Nitratireductor mangrovi: one gene and its partners. The protein of the gene in region 2 interacts with the protein of the main gene of each other region in a pairwise test. Links are inferred from orthologs where the notes say so. Each region holds a gene or a part of one and is shown on either strand. Other genes may lie near its edges.

What was found.
Region 1: the proteins of recO (region 2) and recR interact in binary tests that used the Escherichia coli proteins (3 or more experiments, as listed by UniProt). The link is inferred for Nitratireductor mangrovi from one-to-one orthologs.
Region 3: the proteins of recO (region 2) and FQ775_RS06530 interact in binary tests that used the Escherichia coli proteins (3 or more experiments, as listed by UniProt). The link is inferred for Nitratireductor mangrovi from one-to-one orthologs.

What each region holds. Positions count from the first base shown.
Region 1 is NZ_CP042301.2:4,646,468-4,650,682, forward strand. What follows is about bases 582-3,306. They hold recR (recombination mediator RecR), read right to left. Parts: upstream 2,385-3,306; coding sequence 1,779-2,384; downstream 582-1,778. Other genes in these bases: FQ775_RS22830 (lytic murein transglycosylase), read right to left, coding at 582-1,731; FQ775_RS22840 (DNA recombination protein RmuC), read right to left, coding at 2,491-3,306. In the rest of the region: FQ775_RS22825 (LLM class flavin-dependent oxidoreductase), read left to right, coding at 1-359; more of FQ775_RS22830, read right to left, coding at 472-581; more of FQ775_RS22840, read right to left, coding at 3,307-3,735; def (peptide deformylase), read left to right, coding at 3,838-4,215. UniProt on the Escherichia coli protein: May play a role in DNA repair. It seems to be involved in an RecBC-independent recombinational process of DNA repair. It may act with RecF and RecO.
Region 2 is NZ_CP042301.2:624,928-628,514, reverse strand. Bases 781-3,587 are described here. They hold recO (DNA repair protein RecO), read right to left. Parts: upstream 2,662-3,587; coding sequence 1,900-2,661; downstream 781-1,899. Other genes in these bases: era (GTPase Era), read right to left, coding at 3,508-3,587; FQ775_RS02945 (MAPEG family protein), read right to left, coding at 2,974-3,393; FQ775_RS02950 (hypothetical protein), read right to left, coding at 2,648-2,902; FQ775_RS02960 (PaaI family thioesterase), read right to left, coding at 1,385-1,903; FQ775_RS02965 (PhoX family protein), read left to right, coding at 781-1,332. Outside these bases: more of FQ775_RS02965, read left to right, coding at 1-780. UniProt on the Escherichia coli protein: Involved in DNA repair and RecF pathway recombination.
Region 3 is NZ_CP042301.2:1,337,198-1,341,625, forward strand. Bases 910-3,847 are described here. They hold FQ775_RS06530 (single-stranded DNA-binding protein), read left to right. Parts: upstream 910-2,103; coding sequence 2,104-2,592; downstream 2,593-3,847. Other genes in these bases: FQ775_RS06525 (hypothetical protein), read right to left, coding at 1,545-1,862; FQ775_RS06535 (VOC family protein), read left to right, coding at 2,600-3,022; FQ775_RS06540 (hypothetical protein), read left to right, coding at 3,071-3,451; FQ775_RS06545 (glutathione S-transferase family protein), read left to right, coding at 3,575-3,847. In the rest of the region: excinuclease ABC subunit UvrA, read right to left, coding at 1-788; more of FQ775_RS06545, read left to right, coding at 3,848-4,276; FQ775_RS06550 (hypothetical protein), read right to left, coding at 4,337-4,428. UniProt on the Escherichia coli protein: Plays an important role in DNA replication, recombination and repair. Binds to ssDNA and to an array of partner proteins to recruit them to their sites of action during DNA metabolism. Acts as a sliding platform that migrates on DNA via reptation.

The DNA.
Region 1 (4,215 bases), 4.0 Mb from region 2 along the record:
ACGTCATGCTCGGCATGAGCGTCTTTGCCGCCGACACCGACGGGGAGGCGCGGCTGCTCTTCTCCTCGCAGCAGCAGGCCTTCGTCAATCTGCGCTCCGGCCGTCCCGGCAAGCTGCCGCCGCCGGTCGCCAATTACGAGGAGACGCTCGACCCGGCCGCCCGCTCGATGCTCGATCTTGCCCTTTCCTGCGCCGTGGTCGGCTCGCCCGAGACGGTGCGAACCGGAATCGCCGGTTTTGCCGCCCGCACCGGGGCCGACGAACTGATCGTCACCGGTAACATTTTCGATCATGCCGCGCGGCTGAAATCCTTCGGGATCCTGGCCGACGTCCGGCGGGCGCTGGCCGACGCCGCCTGAGGTCCTGAAACCTCGGAGTTCGGGTTCCGAATCCCCGGATTTTTGCGATTTTCCGGCAGAAAACCCGCGGCTTCCGGCCCGAAATCGCGGTGCCGAACCGCAGCTTCCGGGCTCAGCGCAGGGCGCGCACCAGGGCCGCGTCCGGGAAGCAGGTCGGCTTCAAGCCGTTGTTTTCCTGCCATTTTCCGATCGAGCGCCGCGTCTTGAACCCGGCAAGCCCGTCCGCCCCGCCGACATCGTGGCCAAGCCGCTCCAGGCCCCGCTGCATCGCCGAAATGTCGGAACGATCGAGCCCTCCGACCTTGCCCCAGGAGCCCGAAAAGCCTTTGTCGCCATAGCTTATGCGGTCGGCGGCATGCCCGACGAACAGCGCGTAGACGTCGCTCTCGTTGTATTCCTTGAGAACGTAGAAGTTCGGCGTCACGATGAAAGCCGGGCCGTGGCGCCCCGCCGGCATCATCAGATATCCGACCCCGCGCGCCTCGTGATCGGGAAACGGTCGCCCGCCGACGCGCTCGATGCCCATTGCCGCCCAATCCGAAATGTTTCGGCCCCGGTCCGGTCCTTCTAGCGCGCAGGAAACGCCGTCCGGCACCGTCACCTCGAAGCCCCAGTCGCGACCGGTCACCCAGCCGTGGTTGCGCAGGTAGCTGGCGATCGAGGCCAGCGTATCGGCCTCCGAACTCCAGATGTCGATGCGCCCGTCGCCGTCGCCATCGGCGGCATGTTTCAGATAGGAACTCGGCAGGAATTGCGGCTGTCCGAGCGCGCCGGCCCAAGACGATTTCATCGCCCTCGGTGAAATCCTGCCGCGCTCGGCCATCACCAGGGCGGATAGCACCTCGACGCGGAACATGTCCTTGCGTGTCGACAGGAACGCCTTGGTGCCCAGCACCTCGAAGGCGTCGTGCGGGATCTTGGCGCGGCCGAACGCCGATTCGCGCCCCCAGATGGCGAGGATGATGCCGGCGGGCACGCCGTAGCGCTTTTCGATCGCAGCCAATGTCTGGCGATGCTTGCCGGCGCGCGACCGTCCGCCGGCCGTCACGCCGCGGACCGTGTTTTCGGCGAAATAGACCGCCGGTGAGCGGAACTCGGCCTGATGCTGCGCCTTCGGTGTGGTCGGCTTCTGGCCGGGCAGGACGAGGTCGGGCAGCTTCAGATTAGGCGAAACGCCGTCGAAGGCCGCATCGAAGGTCTGTCGCGACACGCCGTTCGTCTTGGCAGCCGGCCACAGATCGCTTTCGAGCCAGGCGCGGAACTGCTGGCCGATCGAGGCGGCGAGGGAAGGGGCCGCAAGCGAGACAACGAAGACCAGCACGAGCGCCAAGAGTGCCGGCAGGCGGGAAAATGGTGTCTGAGAACGCATCATGACAGTCTGGCCGATCCGCTCGAAGCCAGTCAAATCCGGGACCATCCTCAAAACGCTGTCCGCGATTTCAGTGCCGCCGACAGCGTGCCCTCGTCGAGATAGTCGAGTTCGCCGCCGACCGGAACGCCGTGGGCGAGTCGGGTCACGCGCACTTCGAGCCCCGAGAGCTGGTCGGTGATGTAATGCGCGGTGGTCTGGCCTTCGACGGTGGCGTTGACGGCCAGGATCAGTTCGCTCACACCGCCCCCGGCGACCCTGTCGATCAGCGCCTTGATGTTGAGCTCGTCGGGGCCGATGCCGTCGAGCGGCGACAGCGTGCCGCCCAGAACGTGATAGCGCGCATTCATGGCCCCGGCGCGTTCCAGCGCCCAGAGATCGGCAACGTCCTCGACCACGATGATGGTGGCGCCGTCGCGGCGCGGGTCGGTGCAGACCGTGCAGGGATCGCAGGTGTCGACGTTGCCGCAGTTCGAGCAGATGCGCACCGCGTCGACCGCTTCTGCCATCGCCGCCGCGAGCGGCGAGAGCAGCTGTTCCTTCTTCTTGATCAGTTGCAGCGCCGCCCGTCGCGCCGAGCGCGGCCCGAGGCCCGGCACCTTGGCAAGCAGCTGGATCAGGCGTTCGATCTCTGGGCCGGCGATTCGTTTCGACATGGCGAATGTCTAAGGCCAATCGGTCGCGGATTGAAGCGGCGACCGCATCCGTTCTGGCCAAAAGCGACACCGGCGCCGCGCGTCGGACTGGCGGCCGGTGTCACGGTCAGTCGTCGCCCTCGACGACCCGCAGCCTTAGCGACCCGGACTTGGTTTCCGCGACCTGGCTGACCCCGCGACTTTCTCCTTCGCCCTCGACGGTGCCCAATTCCAGCGCCTCGATCTTCTGGCCGCGCTTGGTGACCTTTTCCGTCGAGGTCAGGATCATGTCGATATCGCGGTTCGCCTGCGAGAAATGCGCCTGCAATTTGCGCACCCGGTCGTCGAGCCGGCCGACATCCTCCATCAGCCGCACCACCTCGCCCTGAATGAGGTGCGCTTGCTCGCGCATGCGGGCATCCTTGAGCACCGCCTGGATTACCTGGATCGACAGCATCAGGAGCGACGGCGACACGATGACGATGCGGGCGCGATGGGCGCGCTGCACAAGCGCCTCGAAATTCTCGTGGATCTCGGCGAAGATCGATTCCGACGGCACGAACATGAACGCCGTGTCCTGCGTCTCGCCCTGAATGAAATAGCGGTCAGCGATGGCCTTGATATGCACGTCGATGTCGCGCCGGAAGGCCTGTGTCGCCTGCTTCTCGGCATCGGGACTTTCGGCGTCGGCGGCGGCGCGGATGGCGTTCCACGATTCCAGTGGAAACTTGGCGTCGATCACCAGCGACGGCGCATCGTTCGGCATCCTGACCAGGCAGTCGGGACGGTTGCCGTTGGAAAGCGTGGCCTGGAACTCGTAGGCGCTCGACGGCAATCCGTCGGCGATGATCGCTTCCATGCGCGACTGGCCGAAGGCACCGCGGGTCTGCTTGTTGGCGAGAATCTGCTGCAGTTGCACCACCTGGCCGGCAAGCGACTGGATGTTGCCTTGTGCCGTGTCGATGACCGCGAGCCGCTCCTGCAGCTTCGAGAGGCTTTCGTGGGTGGCTCGGGCCTGCTCGCTCATCGACTGGCCCAGACGCCCGGTCATGGAGTCGAGCCGGTCCGAAATCGCCTTGTTGAGCTCGCCCTGACGCGCCCCGAAGACGTCGGCAATGGTCGCCATGCGGCCCTGCATCTCGGACTGCGCACGGGTGATCTCGGCCATGCGCGCTTCCGCCGCGCGGGCATGTTCAGCGGCTTCGGCCGCAGCCAGGGTGCGGGCTCGCGCACTGCGCCACAAGGCAATCGCCAGTCCTGCCAGAAGCAGGACGAGAACAGCCGCGCCGCCTACAAGCGCATGGCCGACAGTGATCGTCGAGTTGCCCAGCTGGGCGAGCGGGGCCGAAAAGATTGGCAGAAGCTGATCCATCACTCGACCCTAGCCGATTCGGTACCGGGTCAGAAGATCAAAACAGGAACAGGATGAATCGCGACAGTTGACGCCCTACAAGCCACCGACTACCTGAATGCCATGTCGCTCAAGCCGCTCATCCTTTTGCCCGACCCCGTCCTGCGCCAGGTCTCCAAGCCCGTGGAGCGCGTCGACGGGGGTGTGAGGAAGCTTGCCGACGACATGCTGGAGACCATGTATGACGCGCCGGGCATCGGACTTGCCGCGATCCAGGTCGGTGAACCGTTGCGCATGCTTGTGATCGATGTCTCCAAGGAGGAAGAGCCGCGCGAGCCGCGCATCTTCATCAACCCCGAGATCGTTGCCTCCGCCGATGAGCGCTCGACCTATGAGGAGGGCTGCCTCTCGATTCCCGACTATTACGCCGAGGTCGAGAGGCCGGCTGCGGTGACGGTCGACTACGTCGACATCGACGGCGAGAGAAGGCAGATCGAGGCC
Region 2 (3,587 bases):
CGGCGCATCACCGTCGACACGGAGATGACCCTGTCCGGCCCGGTCGCCGGCCACGACCGCGTCAAGACAAAGGCCGACCCGTCGGGCACCAGGGTGTTCGGCACCCTCAACAACTGCGCCGGCGGCTTCACCCCGTGGGGCACCTACCTGATGGCTGAGGAGAATTTTCACGGCTATTTCACGGGCGAATTGACCAGGGAGGGCGAGCCGGAACATCCCGAGGCAGCCAACTACGGACGCGTCGGCGTGCCGGCAGGCTGGTACAATTGGGGCGCGTTCCACGACCGTTTCGACGTTGCCAAGGAGCCGAACGAGCCCAATCGTTTCGGCTGGATCGTCGAGGTCGATCCGATGGACCCGAATTCGGTGCCGAAGAAGCGCACGGCGCTTGGCCGCTTCAAGCATGAAGGCTGCGAAACCATCGTCAATCCGGACGGCCGCGTCGTGACCTATTCGGGCGACGACGAGCGTTTCGACTATGTCTACAAATTCGTCTCGACCGGCACCTTCAACGCCGACGACCGCGCCGCCAACATGGACCTGCTCGACGAGGGCACGCTCTACGTGGCGAAGTTCAACGAGGACGGCAGTCTCGACTGGATGCCGCTCACGCACGGCGAAGGCCCGCTCACGGCCGAAAACGGCTTCGCCGGCCAGGCCGACATTCTGATCGAGACCCGCCGCGCCGCCGACCTGCTCGGCGCGACCAAGATGGACCGGCCGGAAGACGTCCAACCCAACGCGAAGACCGGCAAGGTCTACGTGATGCTGACCAACAATACGCGCCGCAAGGCCGACGACCTCAACGCCGCCAACCCGCGCGCCGGAAACGCCTTCGGCCACATCATCGAGATCAGCGAGACTGGCGGCGATTTCGCCTCGACGCGCTCGACCTGGGAAATCCTGCTCAGATGCGGCGATCCGAGCGTCGCCGAGGTCGGCGCCACCTTCTCGGCGGCCACGACCGCGAATGGCTGGTTCGGCATGCCCGACAATTGCGCCATCGACGCCGACGGGCGGTTGTGGGTCTCGACCGACGGCAACAGCCAGAAAGCCACCGGACGCACCGACGGCCTGTGGGCGGTCGACACCGAAGGCGAAGCGCGCGGCACGTCGCGGCTGTTCTTCCGCGTGCCGGTGGGCGCGGAAATGTGCGGTCCGCTGTTCACGCCCGACGGCGCGACGCTGTTCCTCGCCGTCCAGCATCCAGGTGACGAAGGCCTCGCCACCTACGAAAACCCGGCGACGCGCTGGCCCGATTTCGACCCCGCGCTGCCGGTGCGCCCGGCCGTCGTGGTCATCACCAGGGCCGACGGCGCCAGGATCGGCTGATCCAGCCTGTGCAGGGGGCGGAACTTCTCCGCCTCCGGCCGCCCGTGACCGGTCAGCGCGGCTTCAGCTTCTCGGCCGGAAAGATCGAGCAGGTCTCGGTGCCGAAGGCGAGCAGCTTGCCGCTGCTGTCGAGCAATTTGGCCTCGGAGACCGCGAGGGTGCGGCCCTTGTGCACGACGAACCCCTCGCAGACCACCTCGCCGGTCTTCGGCGTGATCGGGCGGGTCAGGTTCACCTTGAACTCGGCCGTCGTGTAGGCCTCGCCCCTGGCAAGCAAGGTCTGCACGGCGCAGGCGAGCGCGGAATCGAGCAGCGTCGCGGCCCAGCCGCCATGGACGCCGCCGAGCGGGTTGAGGTGCCGCTCGCCCGGCACGCCGCGAAAGACGGCTCGGCCTTCCGAGACCTCGACCAGACCGTAATTCAGCCGCGCGCCGATCGACGGCGCCGGATATTTGCGGTCGACGATGCGCTGGAGCAGTTCGAGCCCGGTATATTTCTCGATGTCCTCATGCGGGATCGTCCCCAATCCCAGCGGCGACACGTAGCCCGGGTAAAGTTCCACTTCGCTCATTCAAGGCTCCTCGCTGGTGATGTCGCGCCCACCTCGCGCAGGCGCCGCAGCGCAGCCAGAAAGCCGGCGCGGGTTTCCGGCGGCTCGATGCCGCGCGGCTCGTAGACGTGGCGGGCAAAAAAATAGCCGGTCAGGCGGAAGGCGTCCTCCAGCGCCGCGGCGTCGGCGCGCAGGCCGGAGCCCGCGCGCAGGAAGGCGGGCAGCGGCAGCAACCGGTCGCGATAGGGCGTGCCGGCAAGCCGCGACACGGCGCGGCCGGTCTTGGGCGAAACATAGGTAAGGTCGTCGCCGGTTCCCGTCGCCGCGCAGCGCGCCAGGTCGAGCCCGAAGCCGAGATCGTCGAGGAGCAGCAATTCGAAGCGCACGATCAGTTCGGCCGCCGAAGCGGGCTCGTCGAGGTGGCCGATGACAATCTCCAGCGTCTCGTAGAGGCCCCGATGCGGGTCGCGTTCGGGCAGCAGCCGCAGATGCGCGGCCATGGTCTGCAGGCCGTAGACGGCGCAGGCGCTCGCCAGCAGCCGCGCGGCGTTGAGCTCGACCGGTTCGACGGCAAAATTGCCGAGATGCTCGTCGAGGCGCGCGCGCCAGGCGAGTTCGACCCGGTTGCCGGGCTGCAGCACCGGCTGCTGCTTGCGCGAACGGCCGCCGCGGACCAGGCCGAGGTGACGGCCGTGGTCGCGCGTCATCACCTCCAGGATAAGGCTGGTCTCGCCGTGGCGGCGCGTGCCGATGATGATGCCTTCGTCACGCCATTCCATTGTTCATGCTTGAACTGTTTTCAGGGACTTGGCAAGGCTCGCCAAGGTGCGAGGGCCGCGCCAGGACAAGCCATGTCCAGATGTCGCGCCCGGTGCCGGCGCCGATATCGGCGATGCGCAACGGGCGTTGCGGGAAAAGATCGGCGACGGGCGCAAACAGCGTCTCGCAGGAGATCGCCTCGCTGCGCGCGATCCAGTCGTCACCGACCGCAGCATATCCTTCGAGCACTTCGCCGATCATCCGGCCGTCCCGCGTGATGGCCCGCGGTCGCGGGCCTCATCGCATGGTCGTTGCAGGCCGGACGCTATGGGTCAAGCGGTCGCCCATTCGAAGCTGACGAAGATGTCGATGGCGTAGACGACGAGCGCCAGGAAGGCGACGAGAAAGACCATCGTGCGCGCCATGAAGACGGAAACGCCGGCAATGTAGATCACCGCATGGGCGATGCGGGCGAAAAAGAAGATCGCGGCGCACCAGACCGTCACCGCGTCGTGCACGCCGGCGAGATGGGCGATGACCACCAACCCGGCGAAGGCGCCATACTGCTCGACCAGGTTGATGTGGGCACGGTCGGCGCGACGCACCCAGTGCGGCACCTCGGCGTGACGGCCTTCGACATATTCCTTCGGCTGCAGCGGCCCGACCTTGGTCGCCTGGCCGTAGATATAGGGTATCCACAAGACACCGAGCAGGACCGTGGACAGGAACAGGTAGAAGAGTTCGGTCGTCATCGGCTTCCCCTTCGTTCGATCGCGGGCGGTTTCCAATGCAATTTAACACAAATGTAAAATAAGGAAAGCCGCCGACTTTCGCGCACGCGGACGGTTTGCGGCCGAAGCCGTCAGCTACTCGGGGAAGTCGAGCCCCATCTCGCGATAGCGCTCGGGGTCGTCGCCCCAATTGCCGCGCACCTTGACGAACAGGA
Region 3 (4,428 bases), 710 kb from region 2 along the record:
TCGTGGGTGTCGTTCTTCGACTTGTTGGCGGCCTCGCCCGACAGCGCTTCCGGCGGCAGCGGGCGGTCGGCGAATTCGGCCACGGCGAGCCCGTCGGCGAGCTTCAGGCAGGTCTCGATGCTGTCGGCGAGCCGCGCGCCGAGGTCCTCGCGCACCACGACGCGGTCGACGACGACGTCGATGTCGTGCTTGAATTTCTTGTCGAGCGCCGGCGCGTCGCCGATCTCGTGGAACTGGCCGTCGATCTTGACGCGCTGAAAGCCCTTCTTCTGAAGTTCGGCGAGTTCCTTGCGGTATTCGCCCTTGCGGCCGCGCACGATCGGCGCCAGCACGTAAAGCCGCGTGCCTTCCTCGAGCGCCAGCACCCGGTCGACCATCTGGGAGACGGTCTGGCTCTCGATCGGCAGGCCGGTGGCCGGCGAATAGGGCACGCCGACGCGAGCAAAGAGCAGCCGCATATAGTCGTAGATCTCGGTCACCGTGCCCACGGTGGAGCGCGGGTTCTTCGACGTCGTCTTCTGCTCGATCGAGATCGCCGGCGAGAGCCCGTCGATCTGGTCGACGTCGGGCTTCTGCATCATCTCCAGGAACTGGCGCGCATAGGCCGACAGGCTCTCGACATAGCGGCGCTGGCCCTCGGCATAGATGGTGTCGAAGGCGAGCGACGACTTGCCGGAGCCGGAGAGCCCGGTCATCACGGTGAGGCTGTTGCGGGGAATGTCGAGATCGACATTCTTGAGATTGTGCTCGCGTGCGCCGCGAATGGAGATGAACTTGTGCTCGGCCATGCCGCCTGATGCCATGTCGGGTGTCGGTTGGGATGGGCGCTGCGCGACCAGGCCCGCCTTTACATAGGTCGCCCCGCCGTCGCGTCGAGGGCTTCCCGCCAGCCGAGTTAGACTCCTTTGAGCGGGCAGGGCAAGTCAAAAGAACAAAGGCCGAACGGGCTCCTGACAACCCGCTTGTGGACAATTGACCGCCGCGTGCGATCACATTTTGCCCCGCCCGGGCGCGCTTTTGTTGACAGGCCGGCCGGCGAGGGCGCAGAGTCCCGGAAGTTCCGCAGCCGCCTCGGGTCAACCGCAAGCCGGGACCGCCCGTGAGACGACGCGGGTGCGAGGAATGAGCGCGGAACGGTGTCGGTACCAACAGCAGAGGAGAGAGGCATGAATCCGCCGGACAGTCCCTGCAGGTCCCGTTTCACGGCGGGACCACGTCGGACCTGACGGACGCCTGAGCGCCCGACGGGGCCGCACGTCGAAATCAAACCACATCGTTGAAGAATGCACCGGAGCGAGACCCTGACCGGCTCCTCCGGGAAGATCACCTGATACACCCGGAGATCGGGAAAAACCCAGGAAGGCCTCGCGCGCTCGGAACAGGCAGCGGCGAGGCCTCACTTTTTTCGGGGGCTATGTCGTCTGGGCGCGATGTTTCGCGTGGGCGACTTCCAGCCGTCATGCGTCAGCCGTCGAGCAGCCGCGCGGCGAGCGATAGTCTTCGCGTGCCGCCTGGGGCCGTGCTTCAGACGGAGCGGGACGTCCCTATCGGGAGATGGAGGCGTTGGGACCGGGCTGTTGCGGGTTCACGACCGGGCTCGAGCGGCCGTCATGGCGATAGCCGCCGAAGCCGATCTGGTAGGAGACGCTGCCCGAAATGGTCACGTCCCAATTGCCGACCTTGTACGAGCCCGGCGTCGAGCCGACCGGCACGCCGTCCTCGGGCTCGCCGATCAGGATGTCGGTCGTGACCGTGCCGGCGCCGTGCTTCACGCCCGGCAGGCTGTCATCGGCCGAGGCCAGCGGCATGGCGGCAAGCGACGCGGCGGCGACGACGATGGCGGTTGCGAAAAATCTGGGCATGACCGGGCTCCGGGGATCGAGGCGTAGAGATAATATCAACCGCGCCGTTTGCCAATCGGGGCGCGATCACGATCCGCGCAGCGCTTGCAATCGTGGCCCGGCCCATATAGAACAAAAAAAGAACAAACTGCTTGTGGACAGAGCCGCGATAACGCGGAAGCACCGCGCGGCGGCGGCGGCGATCGGATAGGATGCGCGCCGATCAGCAATTTTCCGTTTCGGACGAGCGTGGAGGCGAGTGATGGCGGGTAGCGTGAACAAGGTCATTCTGGTGGGCAATCTGGGCGCGGACCCGGAAATTCGCCGCCTCAATTCCGGCGACCCGGTCGTCAACATGCGGATCGCGACCTCCGAGACGTGGCGCGACCGCCAGTCCGGCGAACGGCGCGAGCGCACCGAATGGCACAATGTCGTGATCTTCAACGACAATCTCGCCAAGGTGGCCGAGCAATATCTGAAGAAGGGCGCCAAGGTTTATATCGAGGGCCAGTTGCAGACCCGCAAATGGCAGGACCAGCAGGGCCAGGACCGCTACACCACCGAGGTCGTGCTGCAGAAATTCCGCGGCGAGCTGCAGATGCTGGATTCGCGCAACCAGGGCGAGGGCGGCCAGTACAGCGCGCCGGCCAATCGCGGTTCGGATTTCGGTTCCTCCGGCCCCGGCGATGCCCAGCGTGGCGGCGGGGGCGGCGGTTTCTCGCGCGACCTCGACGACGAAATCCCGTTCTGAGCGGTCAGTGATGCAGCGCATCGCGCACGTCATGGTCGTGGTGCGCGACTATGACGAGGCCATCGCGTTTTATTGCGGCAAGCTCGGCTTCGAACTGCTGGAAGACAGCTACCAGCCCGAACAGGACAAGCGCTGGGTGGTCGTCGCGCCACCGGGTGGCGGCACCTCGCTGGTGCTCGGCCGGGCATCGGACGACGGGCAGGCGGCGGCGGTCGGCAACCAGACCGGCGGCCGCGTCTTCCTGTTCCTGCAGACCGACGATTTCGAGCGCGACCACAAGCGCTATCTTGGCGAAGGCGTCGAGTTCGTGCGTGACCCGAAGGTCATGGATTACGGCACGGTCGCCGTGTTCCGGGACCTCTACGGCAACCAGTGGGACCTGATCGAATTCGCTGCCGGCCATCCGCTCGCGTTCGCGGCAAAACCCTGACGGGTTCGTGATTGGCGCTTGAGCGCGTCCTGCCGCAGAACGGCAGGCATGGCTCTGATCAGACATTTAACCGCCGCGTTCTGCGTTGCCTTGCTGGCGGCCGGAGGCGCGGCCCATGCCGGCGACGCCGATGTCGTGGATGCGCGCGCCGAGCGGGCGCAGGACGGCACCTATCGCTTCGATGTCACCGTGCGTCACGCCGACGAGGGCTGGGACCATTACGCCGACCGCTGGGAGGTGCTCGGACCGGACGGCAAGGTGCTGGGCGAGCGCGTGCTGTTGCATCCGCATGTCGACGAGCAGCCCTTCACGCGAAGCCAGAGCGGCATCGCAATTCCCGATGATGTGCGTGAGGTGACCATCCGCGCGAATGACAAGGTGCACGGCTTCGGCGGGCGCGAGATGACGGTGGCCTTGCCTGGGCGGTGACAAGCCATTGCGAGAATGTTCTATTCCCATTGGCGGGCCCAACGGTAGATGTCTGCCCACATTTGTGCCGCGGATTGTTGGCCGGTTCCTGATGCCTGCCTGTGAAATGGAGGTGGTCGGACTATGCGCGCACTCTTGTTCACTACTGGCTCGCCATTTGCGAGAGCCGTCCGTATTGTTCTCGACGAACTCGCGCTCGACTATGAGAGGCGTGAGGAGATCACAACGCCGAGCGTCGAAGAACGAGTCGCAGCGACACCAACTCTGCAGGTACCTACTTTCTGGGACGGAGACCTGACACTTTGGGAAAGTGGCTTGATCGTTGAGTACCTGCTGTCGACCTATCGGCAGAACGGAGCAGCTGGATTGCCACTGGCAACCCACGCCTTCCGGCCGGAGTTCGAATGGCATGACAAGTTGGTATTCGCGACGATCCAGACGTTCGGAAATGCGGCAACGACCATTTCTCAGATGAGATGGTCGGGAATTGCCCTACAGCAGAACGCACATCTGCAGAGATCGGCAGAGAAGCTGTTTCGCATCTTGAACTGGCTTGAGGGTCAGCTAGGTGATGGCGACGGTTTCGTGCCAGGCTACGTGTCTATGCAGGATATCTTTCTGGCATCACACGTCCGTTTCGTGCAGGCGCGTCCCCTCGGCATCGAGCTTGGTCTCGAGAGCTTTGCCAGGGTTTCGACGTTGCTTGAGCGACTTGACGAGCGGGAGAGCTTCAAGGCGAACCCGATCTGGTGGTGGGAGCCGGGGGTAGTGGCGTATGAGCCGGATGGCACCCCGATCTACAAGAAGGATGCCGGCTCGAGATAAACAAAAACGGGGTCGCGTAGTCACTGCATCAGTGCGGATACGGCGACGCGAAGCTGGGGGTCAAACCGCAATAACCGTGATTATCGCCGGCGCCCGCTCAGCCAGCCGCGAACGACAGGCGGACTGAGTCGTCTCGTTGCCGCGCGTTCTGC